One region of the Cupriavidus sp. 86D6 genome, then DNA from elsewhere that is predicted to be linked to it. Evidence: predicted binding sites of a transcription regulator. Region 1 holds the regulator's gene; each other region holds the start of a gene.
What was found. Region 1 encodes FliA, which starts transcription of late flagellar genes. Its sites were predicted from a motif close to CTAAAGTTTNNNNNNNNNNNGCCGNTA; they were not measured.

Region 1 (4,434 bases):
CGCTTGCTGGCACTGCTCGACGTACTTGAAAACTATCCGGGCCGCGGCATGGCGGCGCCTGTACCGCCCATGGCAGACGCGCCGGAGCCGGCCGCGTCGGCCACGCACGCCATGGCAGCCATGGACGCGCTGGATGCCATCGACGCCACGCCGCAGCTTGCGGCCGCCGGGGAGTAAGGATTGAACACGATGGCCACCGATCAGGCCGAAAGCCTGCGCCGCCTGCTGGCACCGCGCGTGACGCGGCGGATCGCCGTGGTAGGGGCGGAACAGGGCGTCGGCACCACCACGGTGGCGCTGGGCCTGGCCAACGCGCTGTCGATGCAGGGCGAGCGCGTGCTGCTGGCGGACGAAGACATGTACGGCGCCCGGGCGATGCGGCTTGCCGGCGCTGCGCCGGCGGCCACGCTGGCCGATGTGCTCGATGGCCGCGCGCCGCTGGCCGCCGCGGCCGGCACGCGCGGAGCCAGCGGCATTGCCGTGCTGCAGGCAGGCGCGATGACCGTTCGTCCCGACGAGCGCGCGCTGGCGGCGCGACTGCCTGACGTGCGCTCGATGCTGATCGACACCCGCCGCGACATCACCGGCGCACTGTCGCCGCTGGCGGGCATGGCCCACAACTTCGTGATCGTCATGCGCCCGGAGGCCACGTCGATCACCGCGGCCTATGCATGCATCAAGCGGCTGCACCACGAATACGCATGTCGTCACTTCCAGCTGGTCGTCAATCTGGCGGCCGCCGAGGGGACGGTCACGGCGCTCGCGCGCAACCTGGCCCGCACGGCGAGCCAGTACCTGGGCGTGGAGGCCAGCCTGGCAGGGTACCTGCCGATGGATCCGCTGGTGGCGCGTGCGCTCCAGCTTGGGCGGTGCGTGGTGGAGGCGTATCCCGCCGCTGCGGCCACCGGTGCATTGCGGCACATCGCCAGCGGTATCGGCGCATGGCCGTTGCGTCACGAAGCATCGCCCCTGGGAATGGCCTCGGCCGTTGCCGCATGAACGCGAAGAACAAGAAGTCTCGACAAGACCGGAAACTCAGCCTGCCAGCCGCCGATTTTCAGCCTCTCCGGCGCTGGCACAAACAGTAAGCATTTAACGAGAGTTCCACCATGTATACGATTCAGGGAAAGCTCGAGCAGGCCGACGTGGTCAAGTCACACGCGCCACTGGTGCGGCGCATCGCGCTGCAGCTGGCGGCCAAGCTGCCCGCCAGCGTACAGATCGACGACCTGATACAGGCCGGCATGATCGGCCTTCTCGACGCCGCCAAACGGTATGAAGACAACCATGGCGCCCGGTTCGAGACCTACGCAAGCCAGCGCATTCGCGGCGCCATGCTCGACGAGGTGCGTGCCAACGATTGGCAATCGCGCAGCCTGCGCCAGTTCACCCGCAAGATCGAGCGCACGCAGCGCCAGCTGGAACAGAAGCTTGGCCGCACGCCGATCGATTCCGAGGTGGCCAAGGAACTGGAGATGCCGCTCGAGGAATACCAGGAGCTGCTGAACGAGGTCTATGGCTGCCAGCTGCTGCACTATGAAGATTTCGAACGCTCGGGCGAGGAAGACTTCCTCGATCGCCACCTGGGTGTCACCGACGACGGCAACCCGCTGACCGTGCTGATGGAATCGGGCATGCGCGAGGCGCTGATCCGAGCCATCGACAAGCTGCCCGAGCGCGAAAAGCTGGTGCTGTCGCTGTGCTACGACCAGGAACTGAACCTGCGCGAGATCGGCGCGGTGCTGGAAGTGACCGAATCGCGCGTGTGCCAGATCCGCAGCCAGGCCATCGGGCGCCTGCGCACCCAGCTGCGCGGGATGCTGTGATGCGGCGCGCCCTGGTCCTGGCCGTGGTGTGCGCGATGGGTCCGGCGGCAGCCCATGCGCAGACCTATGCGCCGGTCTTTACGAAGGCCACCTATGAACTGACCGGCTCGCGCTTTGCGTGGACGGCATCGTCAGTGGGGCCGCAGATCACGAACAAGGGCCAGCGTGCGCTGTCCTCGCCCGTGGTGCCGCTGGCCACGATGCCGCAGGCCATGGGCCGCATCACATCGGTGCGCTGGCGCTACAGCTTCACGCGCACCCCGCCCGTCGACCTGCAGGCATACCTGTGCAATGCCGACCGTTGCGTGCTGCTGGCGGGCGCCGAGGGCAAGACCGATGCCTTCGTCGGCGACGATGCCACCAAGGGCTTCGTCTTTGCCTATCGCGTACCGGGCCAGGGCGGACTCACGCCAATGCTCCAGGGCCGCAGCAACGAGGTGACCGTCAGCTACCGTTGAGCGCCACGGCCTGTCCCGGGCCCGCAGATCCACGCCGATACTTCCGGCGAACCCCCCGCATTCCCACCCCCGCCGCTGTCCCCGCGCGGCCGGTGGCACGCTTCCTGCGCCTTTCCGCCCAAGCAACGTGCGGCAAGCGCTACATTCGTCCCCTGCGCGGTATTCCCGCGCATATCCCCGGCGGCATTGTGTCTGCCATGCCCGCTGGCGCCATGTAATTCCTACGTGCAAGTCTCGCCACGTTGCCGTCCTCTGTCCGTCATCTGTCAGCCAGGAAGGATCCAACGACATGGAAGATTTCAGCGACATCAAGCTTTCGCGGCGGGAATTCGTGATGGCAGGCGCGGCGTCGGTGAGCGCCGCCGCCTTGCCTGCCGGTGCCGCCACCGCCACCGCGCCGCCATCGCGGGTCAGCCCCGGCGCCCTCAAGCCGGTGGCTTCGAACGTATCATTTGTCGTCAACGGGCAACCGCGCTCGCTGACGCTGGACACGCGCACCACGTTGCTCGACGCGCTGCGCGAGCATCTGCACCTGTCCGGCACCAAGAAGGGCTGCGACCACGGCCAGTGCGGCGCCTGCACGGTGATCGTCGACGGCCGGCGCCTCAATTCCTGCCTGACCCTCGCCGTCATGCACGAGGGTGCCAGAATCACCACCGTGGAAGGACTCGGCACGCCGAACAACATGCATCCGATGCAGGTGGCCTTCGTCAAGCATGACGGCTACCAGTGCGGCTATTGCACGCCGGGCCAGATCTGTTCGGCCGTTGCCGTGCTCGACGAGGTGCGCGCCGGCATCCCGAGCCACGTCACGCCGGACCTGAACACGCGGCCGCAGCTGTCGCCCGGCGAGATCCGGGAGCGGATGAGCGGCAATATCTGCCGCTGCGGCGCGTACTCGAATATCCTCGACGCCATCACCGAGGTCGCGGGGAGCCAGACATGAACCCGTTCACCTACGAGCGCGTGGCCACGCCCGCGGACGCGGCGGGGGCTGCCATGAAGACACCCGGTGCCCGCTTTATCGCCGGTGGCACCAACCTGCTCGACCTGATGAAGCTTGGCATCGAATCGCCAACCCATCTGATCGACGTGAACGGCCTGGCGCTGGACAAGATCGAGCCATCGCAGCAAGGCGGCCTGCGTATCGGTGCGCTGGTGCGCAATACCGACCTGGCCGCCGATCCACGCGTGCGGCGCGATTACGGCGTACTGTCGCGCGCGCTGCTGGCGGGCGCATCGGGCCAGTTGCGCAATCGCGCCACCACGGCGGGCAACCTGCTGCAGCGCACGCGCTGTCCCTACTTCTACGACACGGCCCAGCCCTGCAACAAACGCCAGCCGGGCAGCGGCTGCGCGGCGATTGGCGGCTTCAGCCGTCAGCTGGCCGTGATCGGCGGAAGCAACGCGTGCATCGCCACGCATCCCAGCGATATGGCAGTGGCCATGCGCGTGCTCGATGCCAGCGTGGAGACGGTACGCCCCGGCGGGCAGCAGCGCGTGATCCCGATCGCCGATTTCCACCGTCTGCCGGGCAATACGCCGCACATCGAAACGGCGCTGGAACCGGGCGAGCTGATTACCGCGGTGACACTGCCGCCGCCGGTGGGCGGCTCGCAGCTTTATCGCAAGGTGCGCGACCGGGCCTCGTACGCGTTCGCGCTGGTCTCGGTGGCCGCCATCCTGCAGCCGGACGGTACCGGGCGCGTGGCGCTCGGCGGCGTGGCCCACAAGCCGTGGCGCACGGACGCCGCCGATGCGGAATTGCCGCATGGCCCCACGGCCGTGACGCAACGGCTGCTGGACGGTGCGTCGCCGCAGCCCGACAACGCGTTCAAGGTGCAACTGGTGCGGCGCACGCTGGCCGCCGTGATCACGCAGGCAAACGGGGCCAAGCCATGAAATTCGACACACCCGCCACTACCAATCCCATCGACACGGGCCGCGTGGTCGGCCAGGCGGTGGACCGTATCGACGGCGCGCGTAAAACCACGGGCACGGCCACCTATGCCTACGAATGGCATGACGTGGCGCCGAACCCCGCCTATGGCTACATCGTGGGCGCCGGCATCGGCAAGGGGCGCATCCGGGCCATGCATCTGGACGATGCGCGCCGCGCGCCGGGCGTGCTGGCCATCGTAACCGCGCAG
Region 2 (4,434 bases), on a different contig from region 1:
TGGATTGACCGTACCGAAGTTACCAATGCGCAGTTCGCCGCCTTCGTGCAGGCCACCGGGTATCGCACCGACGCCGAGCGCGCCGGCGAGGCCGTGGTGTTCCACAAGCCCACCGGCGAGGAACTGCAGCAACGGCCCTATGCCTGGTGGTCGATGGTGCGCGGCGCCGACTGGCGGCATCCGTCGGGCCCGGCATCGGCCATCGACGGCAAGGACAACCAGCCGGTCACGCTGGTGACGCAGGCCGATGCGCGCGCTTACGCGCAGTGGCTTGGCCACGACCTGCCGACCGAGGACGAATGGGAGTACGCGGCCAAGGCCGGCCAGCGTGGCGCGGCGCTGGAAACCGCCCCGGCCAATGCGGATGGGACGCCCACGGCCAACTACTGGCAAGGCGTGTTCCCTGTGCTGAACAGTGCCCGCGACGGCTTCGACGGCCTGGCGCCGGTGGGCTGCTTCACGGCGAATGCGTTCGGCCTGTACGACATGATCGCCAACGCGTGGGAATGGACCGCCGACCCGTACACCGGGCCGCGCCAGTCGCACGCCAACGGCGATACCGCGTTCGTGGCGGCGTTGTCGGGCCGGTCCGGCAACCCGCGTGACACGCGCATGGCGGTCATCAAGGGCGGCTCGTTCCTGTGCGCGCCGGACTTCTGCGTGCGCTACCGGGCGTCGGCGCGCGAACCGGCCGAGCGCGACCTGCCGACTTCGCATATTGGCTTCCGGACGGTGCTTCGCGATGGTTAAGGCGCTGTTGCTGGGATTGGGCTGTACCTGGGCGCTGCAATCGCCGGTGTGGGCCGCGACGCGGGCTGACGTGTCCGTCAACGCGCGGCCTGTCGTGCGCATCGGGGTGGCCAGCCAGGCCGACCGCGAGCTTGTGGCGGCGGCCGCGAACGCGGGTGGCGCGGTGCCATTGCAGGCGGTGTCCTTCGCCGACGCCGCCGAAGTACGCCGGGCGCTGCGCGCGCGCCGCATCGACGCCTCGATTGCGGAGGATGCCCAGGCACTGGCTGGCGATGCATCGGTCTGCACGGTGGCTTACACGGTGACCTATCCGATGGGGTTGTACGCGGAGAAGATCGCGGCGCTGCGGGAGGTGCCCGTGGGCGCCGTCATTGCCATCCCGGCCGACCGGGCCGGGCAGGGGCGCGCGCTACTGCTGCTGCAGAACCACGGGCTGATCCGTATCGATGGCGAGGCCGGTCTGCGGCCCCAGCTTGCCGACATCATCGACAATCCGCGCAAGCTGCGCTTCGAGCGTTTGCCGTCGCAACGGCTGGCTGCCGCCTTGCGCCGCTACGCGCTGGTGGCGCTGCCTTACGCGGCCGCCGATGCCGCGGGACTGGCGCCGGCGCGCGACGCGCTCGGTATCGAGGATGCCCGTGTGCCGTGGGCGAACGCGCTGGCGGTACGGGCGGCGGACTGCCGGGCGGACTGGGTGGCGCAGACGGTCGGCGCGCTGCATTCCCCGGCGGTGAAGTCTTTCATCCTGACGCGCTTCAACGATTCGGTGCGTCGGCCATGGTAGACGGCGAGCGCGGCGGTGATCCGGTCGCGATTGGCTTTCATTGCACGGCGTGCGGCAAGTGCTGCAATTCGCCGCCGCTGATGAGCATGGACGAGTTGTTCCGCCACGCCGACCGCTTTGTCGGCGCCTTGTCGTTGCGGCGCGTGCGGCCGCCCCTGGCCGGCACGCGGCACAGGGTGGACGGGCACCTCGTGGAAGTCACTGCCGACGACGTGGCGGCGTTTGCCGCGCTGGCGCGCCGGCAGGGCCATCCGCTGCCGAATGGCGACGTGCTGATGATCGCCACGCAGGCCATCGACTATCCGTCGCGCGGACGCTGTCCCGCACTGGCCGACGACGGGCGCTGCACGATCCACGCGTCCCGCCCCTCCACCTGCGCGATGGTGCCGCTCGACGCCTGGGTGCCAGACCGGCTGCAGGCCGTGTCGCTGGCGGCCAAGCGACGCGGCGGCGAACACGATATCGGCGCCGACTGTATATCCGTCCTGTCGTCGGGATCGTTGCCGGCGGATGTCATCCCGCTCGTGCGGGCGGGCGGGGTTGCCGAGCCTGGCTACGCCGCAGCACTGGCCCGGCGTCGCGACGACGAGGCACGGGACAAGGCTGTCTGGGGTGATGCCGTATGCCGCCTGCTGATGCCTGAACTGCTGGGCGCGGCGCGTGGCATCGCATCGATTCCGTTTGCCGGCTACCGCACGCTGCCGCTGGTGCCCGTACTGGCCGTGCTCGCCGATGGCGGCCCGGAGGCCCGGGCCCGCTGCCTCGACTACATCGCGGCCCAGCGCCGGCTGATCGCCGCATCGATCGATGCCGCGCTGGCCCGGCGCCGCATCGATGACAAACCAATGACAGCCCAGCTGCGTCAATGCGATGCGGCCTTGTCCGCCCTGGGCCAACGTCTGACGTAATGCCTTGTTTGTGCTGCATAAGGCTCATTCATCAGGTTTAGCCCCACTTCGTATCGTCTTTGTATCGTTTCTGTATCAAAAAGGCTAAAGATCCACTTTCGTTCGACGTAAACGTGGATGTCAGGACATTCAGGTGACGCAGAGCCTGAGTGACAAAGAAACGAACAAGAAGAAGGGCACAACCATGGCATCGATTTCCTCCCTCGGGGTTGGGGCCAACCTCGAGCTGTCCACATTGCTGGACAAGTTGTCCACCGCCGAGCGCGCGCCGCTGACGGCCCTGGACAACCAGCACACGGCCTACCAGACCCGCCTGACCGCCTATGGCACGGTCAAGAGCATGCTCACCAGCTTCCAGGCCACGGCCAAGGCGCTGATGAACCGGGACACCTTCGGCGCGGTCAAGTCGTCGGTGGGCAATGCCGACATCATGACGGTGACGACCGCCGCCAACGCCGTACCCAGCGACCTCAGCGTCAACGTGACGCGGCTGGCGCAGGCCCAGTCGCTGGCCGGCACCGGGTACGCCAAGCAGGACGTGCAGATCGGTTCCGGCACGCTGACGTTCGAGTTCGGCACCACCACGGGCTGGGACGAAGCCAGCGGCACCTACGTGAACCCCGGGTTCACTCCCAATGCGGCCACTGCTGCCGTACCCAACCCCCGCACGATCACGATCGACCCGGGCAAGGGGTCGCTGCAGGACATCCGCGATGCCATCAACAAGGCCGGCATCGGCGTCAAGGCCAGCATCATCAACGATGGCAGCGCCACGCCGTACCGGCTGATCCTGACGTCGGACAAGACCGGCGAGACAATGAGCATGCGCATCACGGGCTCGTCACCCGAACTGCAGGGGGTGGCGGGCTACGACCCGACCACGCCGGGGTCGAACGCGATGAAGGAAACGCTGCGCGCCACCAACGCGGCGCTGACGGTCAATGGCATCGCCATCACCAGCACCAGCAACACCGTGGTGGACGCCGCGCAGGGCGTGACCATGACGCTCAAGAAGACCGGCACGACGTCGCTGTCGCTGACGCAGGACACCGACAGCATCAAGAATTCCATCCAGGCGATGGTCACCGCCTACAACAACATCCAGTCCTCGATCAAGTCGCTGACCGCGTTCGACACCAAGGCGATGACCAAGGGCGCGCTGAACGGCGACACATCGATCCGCGGCATCCAGACGACCATCCGCGCCGTGCTGAACACGCCCGAGGCAGGCATGCCGGACAAGGCCCCGACCATGCTGGCCGCCATCGGCGTGTCGATGCAGAAGGACGGCACGATGGCGATCGACAGCAAGAAGCTGGACGCCGCGCTGAAGGACAACCTGCCCACCGTGACGCAGCTGTTCGCGGGCGACGGCACCACGGGCGGCTTCGCCCGCCGGCTGTCCGATGCGGTAGACAAGATGACCGGGGAAAGCGGCCCGATCGGCGCGGTCACCACCGGCATCGAACGCAGCATGAAGGACCTCGAAAAGCGTTACGAGGACCTGAGCGTGCGCATCGACGCCAAGATCGAACGCTACCGCAAGCAGTTCACCGCGCTGGACCTGGCGGTGGCGCAGATGAACAACACCAAGAACTACCTGACACAGCAGTTCCAGGCGTTGACGAACGCGAAGAAGTAAAACGCTTCAGGCGCGCTTGGGGTGGAAAGGGCGATGGCTTCGGCTGTCGCCCTTTTTGTTTTGCCTGTGCGGAGCGATGAAGGTGTGTTGCGTAAATCATCGTTCTCCGAATCTGCATAAGTAAAAGCATGTTGATTGTGATGCGTTAGGAAACGGCGAAACAGCGACTTCTTCCGCCTGAAAAGCCGCTAGTTTGCGAGCCGCAGCTTCATGGCGTCGTGCATCGGGCACGGTGACATGGAAGCCGGGATTCGCTGACCGCAATGGCTGAAATGACGCAAGCAACCACGCCGGACGACGCCGGCCCGAACGATGAAACCCCCGGAGAGCCCAGACCAAGTACATCCACG
Region 3 (4,434 bases), on a different contig from region 1:
CCTTCAGCGAGCCCGAGTTCGAGCTGTCCAGGCTGAATTCGACACCCATGTCGGACAGCGTGACCATGCCGCCCTTGCCGTCCGACATCGGGGTGGTCAGCATCGCGCGCATCTGCGTCTGGATGTTGCGCAGCGTGCTGTCGCCGTTCAGGGCGCCCTTGCTGCCGGAGGACGTATCGAAGGCCGTCAGCGTCTTGGCGGCCGACAGCACGTTGTTGTAGGCAGTGACAAAGCCCAGGACGGCGTTCTTGATCGACGCGTCGTCGCGCGTCACGCTCATGCTGGTGGTGCCGGTGCCAGTCAGCGTCAGGGTCACGCCCTGCGCCGCTTCGGACACGGTGTTGGTCTGGCTGGTGATGTCGATGCCGTTGATCGTCAGCGCGGCGTCGGCAGCCTTGACCTTCTCCTGCATGCCGCTCGGCTGCGTGGCCACGGCCGGATCGTAGCCGACGATGTCGTTCACGGCGCTGTTGTCCGCGGAGACGCGCATCTGCGACTGCGTGCCGGTCTTGTCCGACGTCAGTACCAGGTGGTAGGGCGTGCCGCTGCCGTCATTGATGATGCTGGCCGTCACGCCGATGCCGGCCTTGTTGATCGAGTCCCGAATGCCTTGCAGCGAAGTGTCCGAGCCGATCGTCACGGTCTTGGTGCTGGTCGGCGTGCCGCCGGTGGCCAGGTTGGCGCCGAAGTCGATCGTGATCGTGCCGGCGCCGACTGCGGCGGTCTGGTCCGCCACCTGCTTCGACACCAGGCTCTGGGCCTGGGCCAGCGAGGTCACGTTGATGTTGTAGTTGCCCGCCACGGCGTTGGTGCCAGTGGTGGCGGACAGCACGCTGCTGTTGCCGACCGCCGCCTTCACGGCGCCGAACGTCGATGCGGTGGCCAGCGTCTTGGCTGCGGCCGAGTAGGCGTCCAGCACGCTCTTGATGGTGCCGTAGCCGCTCAGCTGCGACTGGTAGCTGGTGGCCTCGGTGTTGATCTGGTCGAGCGCGGTGTTCTCGTTCGTTTGGATCTTGTCGAGCAGGTCCTGCAACTGCAGATTGGAGCCGATGCCGATGGAGGAGATTCCGGACATGTTTTTCTACCTGTTGTTATCGCTTCAACTGATGGGGCTTGCGGTGAATCAGACGGCGTGGCTGACGAACAGCCCCTGGAGCTTGTCGATGGCGCGCGCGAAGCGCAGCACCTCCTCGCTGGGCAACTGGCGAATCAGGTCGCCGGTTTCCTTGTCCACGACCTTGGTGATGACGCGGTGGGTGGTGTCGTCGATCTCGAACCGCAGGCCGATCGACGTGGTCTTGAGCACGTCGACGAGTTCTTCCACGGCGGCTGCCATGTTGCCGGGGGTATTGCCCGAGCCGGCATGGCTGCCGGTGTCCTGGGCTGCGGCGGCCGGGCGCACGGCGTCGGCGGCGGTGGCCGGCACGGCGGGTGCCGGGCTGACAGCCACGGGTTCGGCGGTGATGCGTGCCGGCATGGATACGGGGGTGGAAGATGCCATGGTCAGCTCCGTCCGGTAGGGCAGGAAAAACTCTACGGTTGAAATGCTTTGCAGGCAGTGGTCTGCCTGCAAAACACTCCGGCAAAAAAACCGGGCCTTGCGGCCCGGTTTCTTGCGGCGCGGCGATTAACGCAGCAGCGACAGCACGTTTTGCGTGGTCTGGTTCGCTTGCGACAGCACCGACGTACCAGCTTGTTGCAGGATCTGCGCGCGGGTCATGTTCGACACTTCCGTTGCGTAGTCAGCGTCTTCGATGCGCGAACGCGAAGCCGACAGGTTGTTCACCGTCGTGCTCAGGTTGTTGATCGTCGATTCGAAGCGGTTCTGCACAGCACCCAGGCTCGAGCGCAGGTTGTCAACCGTTGCCAGGGCCTTGTCCAGCGTGGCCAGCGGGTTGGTCGTGGCCGGTTGCTGGAAGTCCGAAGCTTGCAGCGACGAACCGGTCAGCGTGAAGCCGGCGGTCTGGCCGTTGATCGATGCGTCGGTCGGCTTGACGGCGATGTACATCGTGGCGGACGTGGCGGTACCGTTGCCAGCGAAGCCCTTCGACGACAGAGCGGCGTCGTCGGCGGCGGTCAGGCCGGTCATGCTCACTTGCACGAACCAGTTGCCGTTCGAGTCAGCCACCACGTTCTGTGCGTTCACGGCAGCCGAGGTGTTCAGGCCCAGAGCGCGCTGGATGTCGGCGGCGGAGACGCCGGTTGCCGAAGCGCCGGTCACCGGCGTGGCCGAGCCCAGAGCAGCTTGAGCAGCGGCCGAACCGATCGAAGCCGTTGCGCCTTGCGGGCCGGCGACGCTGAAGCCAGCAACGCCCAGGGTAGCGGACGTGATTTGCTTCAGGGCGATCGAAATCGTTTCGCTGTCGTTGGCGCCAACCTGGATCGACATGTTCTGGTTCTTGGCCAGAACCTTCACGCCGTTGAACTGGGTTTGAGCCGACACGCGGTCGATTTCCGACAGACGCTGCTTGATTTCGTCCTGGATCGACTTCAGGTCCGACGACGAGTTCGTGCCGTTGGCGGCTTGCACCGACAGTTCACGCACACGTTGCAGGTTGTTGTTGACTTCGCTCAGCGCGCCTTCGGTCGTTTGAGCGATCGAGATACCGTCGTTGGCGTTACGCGAAGCTTGCGTCAGGCCCTTGATGTTGGCGGTGAAGCGGTTGGCGATGGCTTGACCAGCAGCATCGTCCTTGGCGCTGTTGATGCGCAGGCCCGACGACAGACGTTGGATCGCGCTGTTCAGCGACGATTGCGACGTGTTCAGGTTGCTCTGCGTTTGCAGCGACAGAATGTTGGTGTTGATGACTTGCGCCATGGTACGACTCCTATTTGCAATGTTTTAGGCATTCCGGCGGGTGCCGTAACGTTGGCTGCCTGCAGTGCAGGGCGTAGAGTGCCTCCGTTGCAAAGGTTATCGACCGTGGGTGAGAAGACTTTAGAGTGACTTTTGCGCGTGTTGCGGGCGTAGGCCGATCTGGTGTATGGCGGCTGCCCTGCCCGCCATTGGGCCCGTTGTGGCCCGCTATATATATAGAGGCGGAGGCGATGCCGCCGGCGGCGGCCAGCCCCGCGGTGGGCCGGGCGGTCAGCGGCGCTTGCGGGTACGCGGAATGAAGATCCGCACGAAATCCGGCGATACGTCGGCGTCCAGCATCGCCACGGCGTCGGTCGACGCGTGGGCGGGGGTTACCACCGTGATGGCGCGCTTGTAGATCAATGTCGGGGTGGGATCCTCGGCGGTCCGCCCGAGCAGGATCATGTAATTGTCCGACGCCAGCACGATGCCATTGAGCCGCGTGCCATTCGACAGATGCACGACCACCGCGGCACGGCTGGCGCTGTGCGCGGCGAACTGCAACTGCTGCAGCTTTCTGCTGGGTCTGGGAGCCTTGATTTCCTTCTTCACAACTTCTCCGGAAGAGCCCGCGAGGGTTCTGGCGGCTGACAACGGTCCGATTACCAGGGACTTTGCGTGCCGTCGCACTAAAAGTGACGGTTACTGCAGCCTGATCGCGGCGAGAATTGAAACATTCGCTCTCGGAACCGGTGCAGGGACACGACGACATGATTGCGGCGGACAGGCGTTCGAGCAAAGTGATGCACGCTGCCCTGCTACCCGGTGGGGTCGTCTCTGCCAGGAGAGAAGGGGAATACTTCAGGCGGGAGAGTAACAAAGTTTTACAAGCGTTGACGAACCCCCTGCGGGGCTGGGCCTAGAGGATTTGCTCTACTTATTTAGTTGCCGCACTTTTGTGATTCGTGTAGCACATATCGATTCGCTGCGAGTCTGTCAGGCCAGCGCATTCTCCACAACCCGCGCCAGCTAAAGGTTTCCGGGAAGCGTCCGTTATTCATCGATAAGTCTAAAAGTGTCCTAGTGCATCACTTTTGGCATACGAGTGATGCACGCGTTACACCCGCCATCAGGGGAATCCCTGATAGAAACGCGATTTACACCTCATGTAAGCAGGTTTATATTCGCGGTTCGGGACCGGGTACAGCCGGTCCCTTCATAGCAGTCCTGAAAGCCTACGAGCACCCCGCGCGTGGGCTTCTTTTTTTTGAGCCCGCATCCTTCGAAGCCATCCGCCGTTTCCGGCGTTGTGCCTCGCCCGTCCATTTGCGACGGGATCGAAGTGCCTGAGGCAGATTAGACGCCATGCGCTGCGCCCCCAATTTGTGGAAGAGCAGCGACTTTTCCCCCCATTTCATTTATTCGCTCAAGTGCAGCGTTCGGCCCGCCGTTACCGTGCCGTGCGACGCCCCGCCTCGGGCGGACGCAGCGCGTACAAATACAACCCGACAGACGAAAGGTACGAAGTCATGGGCTTGCGGAAAATGGGGATCGGCGCGCGGATGTCGCTGGCATTCGCCGTGGTGGTGCTGCTGCTGGCCGTGGTGGCCACGGTAGGCGTGAGGGCGCTGGGCGGC

Region 2: a site for FliA is predicted at 2,527-2,553, ahead of fliD (flagellar filament capping protein FliD). Genes of this name have one in related genera too.
Region 3: a site for FliA is predicted at 2,916-2,942, ahead of AC3G88_RS14525 (FliC/FljB family flagellin). Genes of this name have one in related genera too.

Annotation. Positions count from the first base shown of each region.
Region 1 covers NZ_JBYPSB010000007.1:106,829-111,262, reverse strand. Annotated here, with positions in the region: gene flhF (flagellar biosynthesis GTPase FlhF) at 1-177, shown strand, start outside; gene AC3G88_RS18215 (MinD/ParA family ATP-binding protein) at 190-999, shown strand; gene AC3G88_RS18210 (RNA polymerase sigma factor FliA) at 1,110-1,826, shown strand; gene AC3G88_RS18205 (flagellar protein FlhE) at 1,826-2,284, shown strand; gene paoA (aldehyde dehydrogenase iron-sulfur subunit PaoA) at 2,574-3,230, shown strand; gene AC3G88_RS18195 (FAD binding domain-containing protein) at 3,227-4,186, shown strand; gene paoC (aldehyde oxidoreductase molybdenum-binding subunit PaoC) at 4,183-4,434, shown strand, end outside.
Region 2 covers NZ_JBYPSB010000020.1:70,655-75,088, forward strand. Annotated here, with positions in the region: gene AC3G88_RS27180 (formylglycine-generating enzyme family protein) at 1-750, shown strand, start outside; gene AC3G88_RS27185 (MetQ/NlpA family ABC transporter substrate-binding protein) at 743-1,534, shown strand; gene AC3G88_RS27190 (YkgJ family cysteine cluster protein) at 1,528-2,442, shown strand; gene fliD (flagellar filament capping protein FliD) at 2,627-4,084, shown strand; partial or broken gene AC3G88_RS27200 (T6SS effector phospholipase Tle3 domain-containing protein) at 4,357-4,434, shown strand, end outside.
Region 3 covers NZ_JBYPSB010000005.1:244,942-249,375, forward strand. Annotated here, with positions in the region: gene fliD (flagellar filament capping protein FliD) at 1-1,075, opposite strand, end outside; gene AC3G88_RS14520 (flagellar protein FlaG) at 1,124-1,501, opposite strand; gene AC3G88_RS14525 (FliC/FljB family flagellin) at 1,628-2,818, opposite strand; gene AC3G88_RS14530 (RNA chaperone Hfq) at 3,089-3,409, opposite strand; gene AC3G88_RS14535 (methyl-accepting chemotaxis protein) at 4,327-4,434, shown strand, end outside.